DNA from 2 places in the Microbacterium sp. LMI1-1-1.1 genome. Region 1 is predicted to be linked to the other one. Evidence: predicted binding sites of a transcription regulator. Region 1 holds the regulator's gene; the other holds the start of a gene.

Region 1 (7,672 bases):
CAGCGCGAGCCCCCGATCCGGCAGGCTGTCGAACCGCCGCGCGAAGAAGCGGTACGCGGCCAGCCCGACCCCGCGCGGGATCGACGTGCACGAGGCGGCGACGAAGGCGGCCACCGGCGGTCGGTCCTCCCGCCCCAGGTACTCGATGCAGAGCAGTCCGCCCATCGAGTGCCCGACGAGCAGGACGGGGCCGCGGGCCGCGGCATCCCGGACCGCCCGATCGATCGTGGCGAACGCCTCCTCGAGCGTGAAGGTCTCGTCGCGTCGCGTGCCGTGCCCGGGCAGGTCGACCGCCGTGGCGGCCGTGCCGCGCTGCGCGAGGTGCGCGACCTGCGCGCGCCACATGGTGGCCGACGTCCGGATGCCGTGCACGAACACGACCTGGACCCCACCCATGGCATCCACTGTAAGAGCCCGCCCGGCAGACGCCGAGATTGCACGATCGGGCCGAGAGCACACGCTCGTGCGCCCTCGGACCGTGGGTGCTCGCGCGGGACGTGCGATCTCGACCGGGGAGCCGGACGTGCGCGACGAAACAGGAGCCGGGATGCCGCCGGCCCCGACGCCCGCGGACGGCGACGTCGCCGCGCCACCGTAGAATCGACGGAACATGTCACCGCGCGCCCTGAAGCCCCTCGAGCCGTCTGCCACCCCGCCGGAGCAGATCCGCAACTTCTGCATCATCGCCCACATCGACCACGGCAAGTCGACGCTGGCCGATCGCATGCTGCAGATCACCGGCGTCGTCAGCGACCGCGACATGCGGGCGCAGTACCTCGACCGCATGGACATCGAGCGCGAGCGCGGCATCACCATCAAGTCGCAGGCCGTCCGGATGCCGTGGGCCACGAGCGACGGCACCTTCGCGCTGAACATGATCGACACCCCCGGGCACGTCGACTTCACGTACGAGGTCAGCCGCTCGCTCGCCGCGTGCGAGGGTGCGATCCTCCTCGTCGACGCCGCGCAGGGCATCGAGGCGCAGACGCTCGCCAACCTCTACCTCGCGCTCGAGAACGATCTGACGATCATCCCGGTCCTCAACAAGATCGACCTGCCCGCGGCCGACCCCGAGAAGTACGCGGCAGAGCTCGCCGGCCTCATCGGCGGCGACCCCGCGGACGTGCTGCGCGTCAGCGGCAAGACGGGAATGGGCGTCGAGGAGCTGCTGGACCTCATCGTCGAGAAGATCCCCGCCCCGGTCGGCCAGGCCGACGCCCCGGCGCGCGCGATGATCTTCGACTCCGTTTACGACGCCTACCGCGGTGTCGTCACCTACGTCCGCATGATCGACGGCTCGCTGCAACCGCGCGAGCGCATTCAGATGATGTCGACCGGCGCGACGCACGAGGCCCTCGAGATCGGCGTGTCCAGCCCCGAGCCGGTGCCCACCAAGGGGCTCGGCGTCGGCGAGGTCGGCTACCTCATCACCGGCGTGAAGGACGTCCGCCAGTCCAAGGTCGGCGACACCATCACGACGCACCGCAAGCCCGCCACCGAGGCCCTGGCCGGCTACACGGACCCGAAGCCCATGGTCTTCTCGGGTATCTACCCGATCGACGGCAGCGACTACGCGGAGCTCCGCGAGGCGCTCGACAAGCTCAAGCTGTCGGACGCGTCGCTGCAGTACGAGCCGGAGACCTCCGTCGCCCTCGGCTTCGGCTTCCGCTGCGGCTTCCTGGGCCTCCTCCACCTCGAGATCATCACCGAGCGCCTCTCCCGCGAGTTCGGCCTCGACCTCATCACCACCGCGCCGTCGGTGACGTACGAGGTCACCACCGACACCGGCGAGACCGTGTCGGTCACGAACCCCAGCGAGTACCCCGACGGGCGCGTCGCCTCGGTGTCGGAGCCGATCGTCAAGGTCGGCATCCTGCTTCCGAAGGACTACGTCGGAACCGTGATGGAGCTCTGCCAGACCCGTCGCGGCACCCTCCTCGGCATGGAGTACCTCAGCGAGGACCGCGTCGAGCTGCGCTATCACATGCCCCTCGGCGAGATCGTGTTCGACTTCTTCGACCACCTCAAGAGCCGCACCCAGGGCTACGCGAGCCTCGACTACGAGCCCGCCGGCTCGCAGACCGCGGACCTCGTCAAGGTCGACATCCTCCTGCAGGGCGAGAAGGTGGATGCCTTCAGCTCCATCGTCCACCGCGAGAAGGCGTACAGCTACGGCACGATGATGACCGAGCGGCTGCGCAAGCTCATCCCGCGCCAGCAGTTCGAGGTGCCGATCCAGGCCGCCATCGGCGCGCGGATCATCGCGCGCGAGAACATCCGTGCCATCCGCAAGGACGTCCTCGCCAAGTGCTACGGCGGTGACATCACCCGCAAGCGCAAGCTCCTCGAGAAGCAGAAGGAGGGCAAGAAGCGCATGAAGATGGTCGGCCGCGTCGAGGTGCCCCAGGAGGCGTTCATCGCCGCGCTCTCCGGCGACGTCGACGGCAAGAAGTAGCCCCGGCTCCGCCCCTCCACCCTCCCCCCAGCCCCGACACGTACCCTGGAACCATGCGCCGGCAGAGCTTCACCGACGACACCGTCGACTACGCGGCGGTCGGCGCCACTCAGGCGCACGACCTCATGCAGTACCCGCCCGAGAAGTCCCTCCCCGCCGAGGACGCCTGGCGGATCGGCAGCGGCGAGGAGCGCTTCACCGCCGCGAGCGAGCAGCTGCTGGCCTGGGGTCCGCTCCGCGGCGGCGACCTCCGCATCAGCGACGTGCGCCCGGCGGGCGGCCCCGGCTACACCGGCGTCGCGTTCGACGCCGAGGGCGCACCCGTCGCTCCCAGCCGCCTCGACGCCGACCAGCGCTTCGACGCGGACGGCACGCCGTTCGTGAGCGCCGGCGCGGGCGTCCGCCTGCACGGCCGGGTCGACGGCCACCGGGCCGACGCCGAGCTGAGGGTCATCTCGGTGATCGAGGAGCCCCGCCGCGTCGGGTACATCCTCGGCACGGTCGGGCACTCGCTCGTCAGCGGCGAGGAGCTGTTCGTCCTGGAGTGGCGCGACAACGACGAGGTCTGGTTCATCGTCCGCGCGTTCGACCGCCCCACGGCCCCCACCTACCGCCTGTTCAAGAGCCGGGTACGCCGACGCCGCCGCGCGCTGTTCACGCGCTACCTGCGGGCGATCTCGCCGCTGTACGCGTCCTGATGGGCGGACCCCTCCCGCTCGGCGACCCGGCCCCGGCCGACGGCCTGCTGCCGGCCGACGTCACGGCCGATCCCTCGACGGACTTCGGCGTCTACCTGCACGTGCCGTTCTGCCGCGTCCGCTGCGGCTACTGCGACTTCAACACCTACACCTCCGGAGAGCTCCGCGGCGCCCGTCAGAACGAGTTCGCCGACACGCTCGCGCACGAGGTTCGCCTCGCGGGACGGGTGATGGATGCCGCGGGCCCGAGACGCATGGCATCCACCGTCTTCTTCGGGGGCGGCACGCCCACGCTCCTGCCCCCGGGCGACCTCGCGCGCATGCTGGACGCGGTGCGGGCGGAGTTCGGGGTCGTCGAGGGGGCCGAGGTCACCGTGGAGGCGAACCCGGACACGCTGGACGACGCGGTGGCCGCCACGCTGGCCGCCGCCGGGGTGACGCGCGTGTCGATCGGGATGCAGTCCGCCCGTCCGCACGTCCTGGCGGTGCTCGACCGCACCCACGACCCCGCCAACGTCGCGACCGCGGTGGCCGCCGCGCGCGGCGCCGGGCTCGACGTGTCGCTCGACCTCATCTACGGCGCACCGGGGGAGTCGCTGGAGGACTGGCGCGCCTCGCTGGAGACGGCGGTGGCGCTGCAGCCCGACCACATCTCCGCGTACGCCCTCATCATCGAGGACGGCACCAAACTGGCCCGCCAGATCCGCTCGGGGCTCGTGCCGATGCCGGACGACGACCTCCAGGCCGACATGTACGAGCTGGCCGACGACCTCCTCGCCGCGGCCGGATACGACTGGTACGAGGTCTCGAACTGGTCGCGCGGGGTCGATCACCGCTCACGCCACAACCTCGCCTACTGGCGCGGGACGGACTGGTGGGGCTTCGGTCCCGGCGCGCACAGCCACGTCGGCGGTCTGCGCTGGTGGAACGTCAAGCACCCCGCCGCCTACGCCCAGCGGCTCGCGGCGGGGGAGTCACCGGCCGCCGCGCGCGAGCGGCCCGACGAGGAGGCCCGGCGCCTGGAGTCGGTGCTGCTGCGCAGCCGCATCCGCGAGGGTCTCGCCGTCTCGGAGGTGCAGGGGGAGGGCCGCCGCGCCGTCGCCGCCCTCATCGCGGACGGGCTCATCGAGGGCGGCGACGCCGTGCGGGGGCGGATCGTGCTCACCCGGCGCGGTCGCCTGCTGGCCGATGCCGTCGTCCGCGCGCTGACGGTCTGAGCCGGTCGCGCTCCCACGCCAGGCGCGCGGAATGGGACACGTCGCCGCGTCTGCGCGCGTCCGAGGCGCCGGGGCGGGGGCATCGATTAGAATTGGCACTCCCGTCAGCGGAGTGCCAGCAGGAAGGAGCGGAGCGTGGTATCTGAACGCGGCCTGCAGGTGCTCCGTGCGATCGTGCAGGACTACGTCGACACGCGCGAGCCGGTCGGCAGCAAGGCGATCGTCGAACGGCACGCGTTCGGCGTCTCGGCGGCCACCATCCGCAACGACATGGCCCTGCTCGAGGACGAGGAGCTCATCGCCGCCCCGCACACCTCGTCGGGACGCGTGCCGACGGACAAGGGCTACCGGGTGTTCGTCGACCACCTCGCCGAGCTCCGCCCGCTCTCGGGCGCGCAGCGCAGCGCCATCACCTCGTTCCTCGACGGCGCCGGCGACCTCGACGACCTGCTCGCGCGCACGGTCCGGGCGCTCACCCAGTTGACCGGCCAGGTCGCGATCGTGCAGTACCCGTCGTTCGCCCGGGCCAACGTCAGCCACGTCGAGCTCGTCGCCCTGGGCGGACCGCGGGTGCTCGTCATCATCGTCACCGACACCGGCCGGGTCTCGCAGCGCATCGCGCTCGTGGGGCACGAGCCCGACGAGAACGACGTCATCCAGCTGCGCTCCCGCATCGGCGCCCTGCTCGTCGGGCACAGTGTCGGAACGGCCGTGCAGCGGGTCGCCGCACACCTCGCCGAGCCGACCCGGGCGGGCATGCCGCTCGACCAGATCGTCGACGCCGTGCTCCGGGTCGTCGCCGAGGAGCTCGAGGGCTTCCGACAGGACCGGCTCGTCATGGCCGGTGCGGCCACCCTCGCCAAGCGCGAGCAGGACTTCCGCGGCAGCATCTACCCGCTGCTGGAGGCCATCGAGGAGCAGGTGACGCTGCTGCGCCTCATGAGCGAGATGGTCGCGGACGACCAGGGCCTCTCGGCCAGCATCGGCCGCGAGAACGAGCCCTTCGGCCTCGTCGAGGCCTCCGTCCTCGCGAGCCGCTACGACGGCGCCGCGGGCGGCGCCCGGGTGGGCCTGCTCGGCCCGACCCGGATGGACTACTCCTCCAACCTCGCGGCGGTCCGCGCCGTCGCGCACTATCTCACCCGGTTGCTCGAAGACGACGACAGCGCGCGCTGACGAGCATCCCGACCGACGACGACACCCGCACCCGCGGACAGGAAGGCGACTGTGGCTGACCATTACGAGGTCCTCGGCGTCGCGCGCGACGCCAGCCCCGACGACATCAAGCGCGCGTACCGCCGTCTGGCACGCGAGCTGCACCCCGACGTGAACCCCGGCGAGGACGCGTCCGAGCGCTTCAAGCTCGTCACCCATGCCTACGACGTGCTGAGCGACCCCGACCAGCGCCGCCGCTACGACATGGGCGGCGATCAAAGCCCGTTCGGCGGTGGGGGAGCGGCCGGGTTCGGCGGCTTCAGCGACATCTTCGAGACGTTCTTCGGCGGCGCCCAGGGCGGCGGCGGGCGCGGCGCGCGTCCCCGGTCCCGCCGGGAGCGCGGCCAGGACGCGCTCGTGCGCGTCACCCTCGACCTCGGCGACGTCGTGTTCGGCGTCCATCGCGACCTCGAGGTCGACACGGCCGTGCTGTGCGAGACCTGCCAGGGCTCGTGCACCCAGCCCGGCACCAGCGAGGTCACCTGCGACATCTGCCATGGCAGCGGCCACGTGCAGCGCACCGTGCGGAGCCTGCTCGGCAACGTCGTCACCAGCCAGCCCTGCACCGTGTGCCACGGTCACGGCACGACGATCCCCTACCCCTGCGGCACGTGCCAGGGGCAGGGCCGGGTCCGCGCCCGCCGCACGGTGTCGGTCGACATCCCCGCCGGTGTCGAGTCAGGCCTGCGCCTTCAGCTCCCGGGCTCCGGCGAGGTCGGCCCCGCCGGCGGCCCGAACGGCGACCTCTACATCGAGATCACCGTGGCCGCCCACGACGCCTTCAGCCGCGAGGGCGACGACCTCGTCGCCACGCTCGAGGTCTCGATGCCCGACGCGATCCTCGGCACGACCACGTCGATCGAGTCGCTGGACGGCTCCGTCGACCTAGAGGTGCGCGCCGGCGTGCAGTCCGGCGACGTCCTGACCATCAAGGGACGCGGCATCACCCCGCTGCGCGGCTCCCAGCGCGGCGACCTCAAGGTCGGCGTGCACGTGGTGACGCCCACGCGTCTCGATCACAAGGAGCGCGCCCTCATCGAGGAGTTCGCCAAGCGCACCAAGGCCCCGAAGCCGCGCCTGGCCGAGCACCAGCAGGGCATGTTCTCGAAGTTCCGCGACCGCTTCCGGCACTGAGCATGGCGCTGCACTTCGTCACCGACGACGCCGCCGCGGCGCGACCGGGCGACGACATCGCCCTCACGGGCGCGGAGGCGCACCACGCCGCCGCGGTCCGGCGCGTCCGCGTCGACGAGGCGGTGACCCTCGGCGACGGCCGCGGCGTGTGGCTCGAGGGAGTCGTCACGGCGGCCACGCCGAAGCAGGTCGACGTGCGTGTGACCGGCCGCACCGAGGTGCCGGCCTCAGCGCCGCGCATCGTGCTCGTGCAGGCGCTGGCCAAGGGCGACCGCGACGAGCTCGCCGTGCAGGCCGCGACCGAGCTGGGCGTGGACGCCATCGTGCCGTGGCAGGCCGCGCGCAGCGTGTCCCGGTGGGACGCCAAGGCCGAGAAGGGCCTCGCCCGCTGGCGGACGATCGTCCGCGAGGCGGCGAAGCAGGCCCACCGCGCCTGGATCCCCCCGGTTGAGGGCGTCGCCCGTACGGCCGACCTCGTCGCGCGGGCGGGCACGTCCCAGGTCCTGGTGCTCGAGCCGTTGGCATCCGATCGCCTGTCCGCCGTCGCCGCGGAGCCCTCCGACGGACGCGACGTCGTGCTCGTCGTCGGCCCCGAGGGCGGGATCGCCCCGGAGGAGCTCGCCGCGCTGGCCGATGCCGGCGCCCGTCTCGTCCGTCTCGGCGACACCGTGCTGCGGACCTCCACCGCGGGAGCGGCGGCGATCTCAGTGCTCTCCGCCGCGTCCGGCCGGTGGTGATGGTTCCCCTCGGAGGCGCCCGCGCCCGTCCCGCCCTGGGCGTCGGACCCCGTCGATAGACTGGATGCCATGACCGAGCCGTCGATCTTCACGAGAATCCTGCGCGGCGAGATCCCGGCCGAGATCGTCGCCGAGACCGAGAACGCCTTCGCCATCCGTGACATCGCCCCGCAGGCGCCCGTGCACCTGCTGGTCATCCCCAAGACCGAGCAGTAC
Region 2 (7,672 bases), on a different contig from region 1:
TGATCGGCCCCAACGGCGCCGGCAAGACCACGCTGTTCAACCTGCTCACCGGCTTCGACAAGCCGAACACCGGGCGCTGGAGCTTCGAGGGCTCGAACCTCGCGAGCGTCCCCGCGTTCAAGGTGTCCCGCAAGGGCATGGTCCGCACGTTCCAGCTGACGAAGTCGCTCGGTCGCCTCTCGGTGCTGCAGAACATGCTCCTCGGCGCCCGCGGGCAGAAGGGCGAGAACATCTTCCGCGCCCTCATCCCGGCGTTCTGGCGCGCGCAGGAGAAGGCGAACACGGAGCGCGCGGACGACCTGCTGCGCCGCTTCAAGCTCGACGCCAAGCGCGAGGACTTCGCCGCATCGCTCTCGGGCGGACAGCGCAAGCTCCTCGAGATGGCCCGCGCACTCATGAGCGACCCGAAGCTCGTCATGCTCGACGAGCCGATGGCCGGGGTGAACCCGGCGCTCACGCAGAGCCTGCTCGGCCACATCCTCGACCTCAAGCGCGAGGGCATGACGGTACTGTTCGTCGAGCACGACATGCACATGGTCCGCCACATCTCCGACTGGGTCGTCGTGATGGCGGAGGGTCGCGTGGTCGCCGAGGGTCCGCCCGAGACGGTCATGAACGACCAGGCCGTGATCGACGCCTACCTCGGTGCGCACCACGACACCGACCTGGGTGACATGACGACGTCGCAGCTGGAGGTCATCGAGGCCGAGGCTGCGGCCGAGGCGGAGGCCGAGCTGGCCGCCGACGAGAAGGACGGGAAGCTCCGATGACCGACACCGCCACCCGCACCGCGGTGCTGCGTACCGACGACCTCGTCGCCGGGTACCTGCCGGGCGTGAACATCCTCAACGGCTGCACCGTGGACGCCTACCAGGGCGACCTCATCGGCATCATCGGCCCGAACGGCGCCGGCAAGTCGACGCTGCTCAAGGCCATCTTCGGACAGGTCAAGATCCGCGGCGGCGCCGTGCTCCTGCACGGCGAGGACATCACCGCGCTCAAGGCCGACAAGCTCGTCGGCAAGGGCGTCGGCATGGTGCCGCAGAACAACAACGTGTTCCCGAGCCTGTCCATCGAGGAGAACCTGCAGATGGGGCTCTTCCAGCGCCCCAAGGTCTTCTCGGAGCGGTTCGAGTTCGTGACCGGCCTCTTCCCGGAGCTCGGGAAGCGGCGTCGTCAGCGTGCCGGCTCGCTGTCCGGCGGTGAGCGTCAGATGGTCGCCATGGGCCGCGCGCTCATGATGGACCCGTCGGTGCTCCTGCTCGACGAGCCGTCGGCCGGCCTGTCGCCGGTCCGTCAGGACGAGACGTTCCTGCGCGTCGCCGAGATCAACCGCGCCGGCGTAACGATCATCATGGTCGAGCAGAACGCCCGCCGCTGCCTGCAGATCTGCCACCGGGCCTACGTGCTCGACCAGGGCAAGGACGCGTACACCGGCACCGGCCGCGAGCTGCTCACCGACCCCCGCGTCATCGAGCTGTACCTCGGAACCCTGGCGGCCGACGAGGACGCCAAGCGCGACAGCGCGAAGAAGCCCCTCGAGGACTGACCCCCTCTCCCAGCGCCCCGCGGCCTCGGCCGCGGGGCGCTGTCGTTCGGGGGGTGCCGTGGTTCTTCCGGTGGGCGCCGCGTTGGCGAAGGGAGGGGATGCGGCGGAGGGAGGTGGCATCCACCCCTCCACGTCATCCCCTCGTCACAACCCCTCCCCCCGAGCGACCCCGTCGGCGAAAGGAGGGAATGCGGCCGAGGGAGGTGGCATCCACCCCTCCACCTCCTCCCCTCGCCACAACCCCTCCCCCCGGCCACGAGCGACCCCGCAGGGGTGGGAAGGAGTCGCGGCCGCGCGGACGGCTGTTAGCCGTCCTGCGGGGCCCAGGCGCCTCTGAAACCGTCCTGCGGAGACCGGGAACGACACGCCGCCCCACAGCCCGCCGCACCGGCGTGTCGCCCCACCACTCCGCACGACGGCAGCCACCGACAAGCCCTCCCCGCATGCCGGGGACGGAATATGGATGCCACGGGCACGACGAAGGGGCCCGGATCCTGGCGGATCCGGGCCCCTCGATGCGGGTCAGGTCACTCGTTGAGCGAACCGAACTCCGTGTTCAGCAGCGTGTACTTGTTGTCCGCGCCGTACTGGTAGATGCCGACGTACGCCTCGGTCGGGTCGCCGTTCTCGTCGAACGTGATCGGACCGGAGACACCGTCGTAGTCGATGTCGGTGCCCTCGTTGATGAGCGCGAGGCAGTCCGCGAACGTCGTGCACTTCTCGCCGCCCTCGGAGACCGACTGCATGTTGTCGCGGATCGCCGTGCCCGAGTCCTCGCCCGCCTGAGCGGCGGCCAGGGCGGCCACGATGACGGCGTCGTACGACTCCGGCGCGTAGCTGAAGTCGGTCAGCGCGGGGTCGACCCCGAGCAGACGGGACTGGAAGTCGCTGTCGGCCGGGTTGCCGGGCAGGGTGCCCTTGCCGCCCTCGAGCGTGCCCTCGGGGAACTCGTACGAGTTCGACAGGTTGCCGTCGACGAAGTAGACCTGCGATCCCGGGTAGCCCTGCGTGTTGACGAGCTCGGGGATGATCGAGGAGGTCTCCTCGAACGCGATCACCGCGATGGCGTCGGGCTGAGCCGCGAGCAGCTCGTCGACCTGCGACGTGAAGACGGTGTCACCCGGGTTGTAGGGGACCGCGACCGAGACCTCGCCACCGGCGGCCTCGATGGCCGTCGTCGCGTTGTCCTTGAGGCCGATGCCGTAGGGGTCGTTGATGTAGATGATGCCGACGTTCGCCGCACCGTCACCGGTCATGAGGTTACCGAGCACGCGACCCTGGAGGACGTCCGAGGGGGCGGTGCGCCAGTAGTAGCCGTCGTCGGCGTAGTCGGTGAAGTCGGGCGAGGTGTTCGCCGGCGAGATCTGGACCACGCCCGCGTCGACCAGCTGGTCGACGAACGTGAACGAGACGCCCGAGGACGCCGCACCGATGACGACGTCCGCGCCGGCGTCGACGAGCTCGCTCGCCGACTGGGTCGCGATGTCGGTGGTGGTGTCACCGGAGTCGCGCTCGGTGAGCTCGACGGTGAAGGGGAACGCGTCGCCAGCGGCCTCGATGTCCTGCACCGCGAGCTTGACACCTGCGACCTCGGGCGGGCCGAGGAAGGCGAGGTTACCCGTGGCGGGCAGGATCGTGCCGACGTGGAAGGTCCCGTCGGACTCGGACACGGCTCCCCCGCCGGTCGAGGCGGAGGGGGCTGCGTCGCTGCCGCCGCCACCGCTGCACGCGGCGAGGAAGAGCGCGCTGGCACCGATCACGGCGATACCGCCGTAGACCTTGCTCGCGCGCGTGCGCGTGAAGACGCTCATAGTGCTCCTTGCTGTGGATGAACGTTCGGCAGCGTCGGGACGCCGCCTGGTGACCTAAACCTAACGGCCCCCAGGTTTTCGCCGTGTTGCCGTTCGTTAACGATGTGAGTCACCCCGGTCACGGCCGCATAACGACCGCCGCTTCACCCCACGGATCGCCCGGTGAGACCGGATGCCTCCCCCTCAGACGGGCTCGGACACCTCGGTCGGAACCCGCCGGTTCCTGCGTGCTGCGGCCACCGAGTCCGCACTGAGGAGCACCAGCGCGACCCAGACCAGACCGAACCCGATCCAGCGCTCGGCGGTCATCGGCTCGTGCAGCACCCACACGCCGATGATGAACTGCAGGATCGGTGCGACGAACTGCAGCAGGCCGATCACCGTCAGAGGGGCGCGGCGCGCACCCGAGGCGAAGAGCAGCAGGGGGACGGCGGTGACCGCTCCGGCCGCGAGCAGCAGGAGGGTGTGGACGGGACCCGCGGTGCCGAGCGTGAGGCCGGTCGTCGCGCTGACGGCGATGAGCTGCACCACCGCGACGGGGAGGAGCCAGAACGACTCGAGGGTGAGTCCGCTGACGGCATCCACCGCCGGTCCGATCTGCTTCTTGACCAGCCCGTAGACCCCGAACGACAGCGCCAGGGTCACGGCGATCCACGGGAAGGCGCCGTAGCCGACCACGATGACGACGACGGCGAGCACGGCGATGCCGATCGCGATCCAGGGCAGCAGCCGCAGCCGTTCACGCAGGACCAGGACGCCCAGCAGGACCGTCACGATCGGGTTGATGAAGTACCCGAGGCTCGTCTCGATCACGTGCCCGGTCAGCGTGCCGATGAGATACGTCTGCCAGTTGACGTAGATGAGGACCCCGGCGAGGGCGGTCAGCGCCATGAGGCGCGGCTGCCGCACGATCGCCAGGAACGGTCGCCAGCTGCGCAGGACCGTGAGCAGCAGGAGGCAGAAGGCGAACGCCAGCACGATCCGCCACGCCACGACCTCCCACGGGCCCGTCGGCCGCAGCTGCAGGAAGTAGAGCGGGAGGACGCCCCAGAGGAGGTAGGCGCCGAGGGCGTACAGTCCCCCGCGGAACGCCCCGCCGGCAGGAGCGGGAGCAGGGGAGGTCATTCGACCAGCCTAGGACCCGCCCCTGTCGGCGCGGGCGCCGTCGGACGGCCAGGGGACGTCGCATTCCGGCCGAAACGAAGAGGACCCCGGATGCCATGGCATCCAGGGTCCTCTCGAGAACGCGAAGGTCAGCGCACGACCACCGCGAGGACGTCGCGGGCCGAGAGCACCAGGTACTCGTCGGCGCCGAACTTGACCTCGGTGCCGCCGTACTTGCTGTAGAGCACGCGGTCGCCGACGGCGACGTCGAGGGGGACGCGGTTGCCGTTGTCGTCGATGCGGCCGGGGCCGACGGCGACGACCTCGCCCTCCTGCGGCTTCTCCTTGGCGGTGTCGGGGATGACGAGACCACTCGCGGTGGTCTGCTCAGCCTCGACCTGCTTGATGACGATGCGGTCCTCGAGCGGCTTGATGGAAACCGACACGGTCTACCTCTTCTTTCTCGTTACAGAAGACTTGTCAGCACTCACGCGGGGAGAGTGCTAATCCGAGTGTAGAGAAGCGCTGGCACTCATGCAACGCGAGTGCCAGTCCGGGGTCGCCGGGGCCGGGGTGCAGGGCTTATACCCCATCCGAGGGCCGTTCGGATCCCCGGTTTGCGGAAAACCGCACGATCCCGCGTAGTTCCGCAACCCGCGGTCATCGTCTTTCACCTGCCCTTTCATCCCCGGCCCCCCTGTGACACACTGCTCGCAAGGGCGTCGCTGCGTAAGGGGCATGAAGCGACGAAAGCAAACCGCGTTCGGTGACGAGGGCGGAAACTTGGGGATGAGCAGGGTCGCTTCGGCGTTCCTGCGCACCCTGCTGGGGGTCATATCAATGGGAACGCCGTACTACTTGGCGATCGATGTGGGGACGAGCAGGACGGCCGCGGCGACCGCGCGCTCTGCGCCGGACGGAACGCTGGTGGCGACACCGCTTCCGCTGGGGCGGAACGCCGACAGCACACCGACGACCGTCTTCGTCTCGGACAGCGGGCTGCTCTTCGGAGACGCCGCGGAACGCCGGGGAACGGCCCAGCCCGAGCGGCTGGTGCGCGAGTTCAAACGCCGCATCGGTGACGACGTCCCGATCGTCGCCGCCGACCGCCGCTTCTCGCCGCAGGACCTCTACGCCCTCGTCGTGGGCTGGGTCATCGGCACCGCGGTCGAGCGCGAGGGACAGCACCCCGCCGGGATCGCCGTCTCCGTCCCCGTGACGTGGGGCGAGTACCGCACGCGCCTCGTGCAGGACTCGATCGGCCGCCTCGGCTGGAACGACGTGCACGTCATCACCGAGCCCGAGGCCGCCGCACGGCACTACGAGTCCACCCACCCGCTCGAGAGCGGCCGCGCTCTCGCCGTCTACGACTTCGGCGGCGGCACCTTCGACACCGTCATCCTCCAGAAATCGCGCGACGGTCACGTGGACTTCGTCGGCGCGCCCGTCGGCATCTCCGACCTCGGCGGAGCGGACTTCGACGACATCGTGCTGCGGCACACCGTCCGCACGGCCGGACTCCCCGCGGCGACGATGGCCGCCGCCGCCACCGACCCCGGGCTGCGGATGGCGCTGGCCTCCCTGCGCCGCGAGTGCGTCGAGGCCAAGGAGTCGCTGTCGTTCGACGGCGAGGCCGTCGTCCCCGTGCTCGTCGGTGACGGTCACGGCGCGGTGCGGCTCACGCGCGCCGAGTTCGAGGACATGATCGAGCCCGAGATCGAGCGCACGATCGAGGTCCTGGAGACGGCGCTCGAGCAGTCCGGGCTGACCGCCGAGGACCTGGATGCCATCCTCCTCACCGGCGGCACGTCGCGGATCCCGCGCGTGGCCCAGCTGCTGTCGGAGCGGTTCGACCGCCCGATCGCGGTGGACGCCGACCCCAAGGCGATCATCGCCCTCGGCGCGGCCCGGGTGGCCGCCGACGACGCCCGCGGTCCCCTTGCCGCGGTGACGGACGACGAGGTCGACGAGGACGCGGAGGACGACGACGACCCGATCGCCGCGGCCGGCTTCCGCCCGACGCGGGCGGAGAAGCGCGCTCCCTGGTTCCGTCGCGTCCCGGCGACGGCCTACGTCGCGGCCGGGGTCACTGCCCTGGCCGTCGGGGTCGGGTTCGTGAGCGTCCCCGCACTCGGCGCCGGCATCCTGGCCCGCTCCGACGCGGAGATGACGTCGCAGCCCCTGGCCGAGGACCGCGAGGACAGCAAGTTCCTGCCCTTCGGCGAGCCCTCCGAGACGCCCGAGAACATCGCCGCCCCCGAGACCCAGCCCGTCGCGGCGCAGGAGCCGGCCGCCCCGCAGCAGGAGGCCGCCCCCGAGCGGTCTTCCGGCGCCAGCAACCCGCGCGCCCGCGCGCAGCAGCGTCAGGCCCCCAAGACGAACGAGAAGCGCAGCAGCGCCTCGCCGGTCGCACCGGTCAACCAGGCGGCGCCGGCCCCCGCGTCCGGCGGCGGCAACGGCGGCGGCGGCGGTGGCGGCGGCCAGCAGGGCGGCGGCAGCACGGGTGGTCAGGGCGGCAGCTCCACGGCGCCGACCACCGGCAACAGCTCCTCGCCGACGACGCCGACGGACACCGAGACGGGCCCCACCGCCCCCGGGACGACCTCCCCCTCCCCCAGCGACCCCGGCACCACGTCGCCGTCGCCGTCGGATCCCGGGACCACGTCGCCCTCGCCGTCGGACCCGGGCACGACGTCCCCCTCGCCGTCGGACCCGCCCCCGACGACCCCGGCCGAGACGCAGCCGCCGGTCACCGAGGAGCCGCAGCCGGAGCCCCCGGCCGAGACGACGCAGCCGCCGGCCGAGACCTCGACGCCGGACCCGGGCTCCACCGAGCCCGTCGGCTGAGTCGCGCCGCCCGTAACGAGGAAGCACCTCGATGTCGATCTCGACCACGTCGTCCGACCCTGCCATTCCGGACCTCGGCGGCGTCCTGCTGCCGCGCGTCGCCCGCACTCTGATCACCGCCTACGTCGACGCCGCCGACCCCGCGCCCCTCGCGGTGGTCGGGACGGCCGGCGCGGGCAAGTCCCGGGTTCTCCGTCACCTGTTCGCCGCGCTCCGCGCGTCCGGCGCCGCTCCGACCGCGCTCGTCGCCGGGGCGGAGATGGATGCCGCCCCCGGCGGCGTGATCGTCGTGGACGACGCCCATCTCCTCGACGACGCGCTGCTCACCGCTCTCTCCGCGCGTCTGCGCGAGGGGACGGCC

The links. Region 1 encodes HrcA, which represses chaperone genes, less so after heat shock. Its sites were predicted from a motif close to TTNGCACTCGNNNNNNNCGAGTGCNAA; they were not measured.
Region 2: groES (co-chaperone GroES) is a predicted target of HrcA. The motif match lies at 4,990-5,016, and genes of this name have one in related genera.

Annotation. Positions count from the first base shown of each region.
Region 1 is NZ_JBFPNN010000001.1:723,067-730,738, forward strand. Features, by position in the region: gene MRBLMI1_RS03390 (alpha/beta fold hydrolase) at 1-396, opposite strand, end outside; gene lepA (translation elongation factor 4) at 611-2,455, shown strand; gene MRBLMI1_RS03400 (DUF1990 family protein) at 2,509-3,153, shown strand; gene hemW (radical SAM family heme chaperone HemW) at 3,153-4,370, shown strand; gene hrcA (heat-inducible transcriptional repressor HrcA) at 4,506-5,546, shown strand; gene dnaJ (molecular chaperone DnaJ) at 5,598-6,719, shown strand; gene MRBLMI1_RS03420 (16S rRNA (uracil(1498)-N(3))-methyltransferase) at 6,722-7,456, shown strand; gene MRBLMI1_RS03425 (HIT domain-containing protein) at 7,526-7,672, shown strand, end outside.
Region 2 is NZ_JBFPNN010000007.1:323,082-330,753, reverse strand. Features, by position in the region: gene MRBLMI1_RS07515 (ABC transporter ATP-binding protein) at 1-770, shown strand, start outside; gene MRBLMI1_RS07510 (ABC transporter ATP-binding protein) at 767-1,549, shown strand; gene MRBLMI1_RS07505 (ABC transporter substrate-binding protein) at 2,077-3,360, opposite strand; gene rarD (EamA family transporter RarD) at 3,544-4,485, opposite strand; gene groES (co-chaperone GroES) at 4,614-4,910, opposite strand; gene MRBLMI1_RS07490 (Hsp70 family protein) at 5,254-7,311, shown strand; gene MRBLMI1_RS07485 (LuxR C-terminal-related transcriptional regulator) at 7,343-7,672, shown strand, end outside.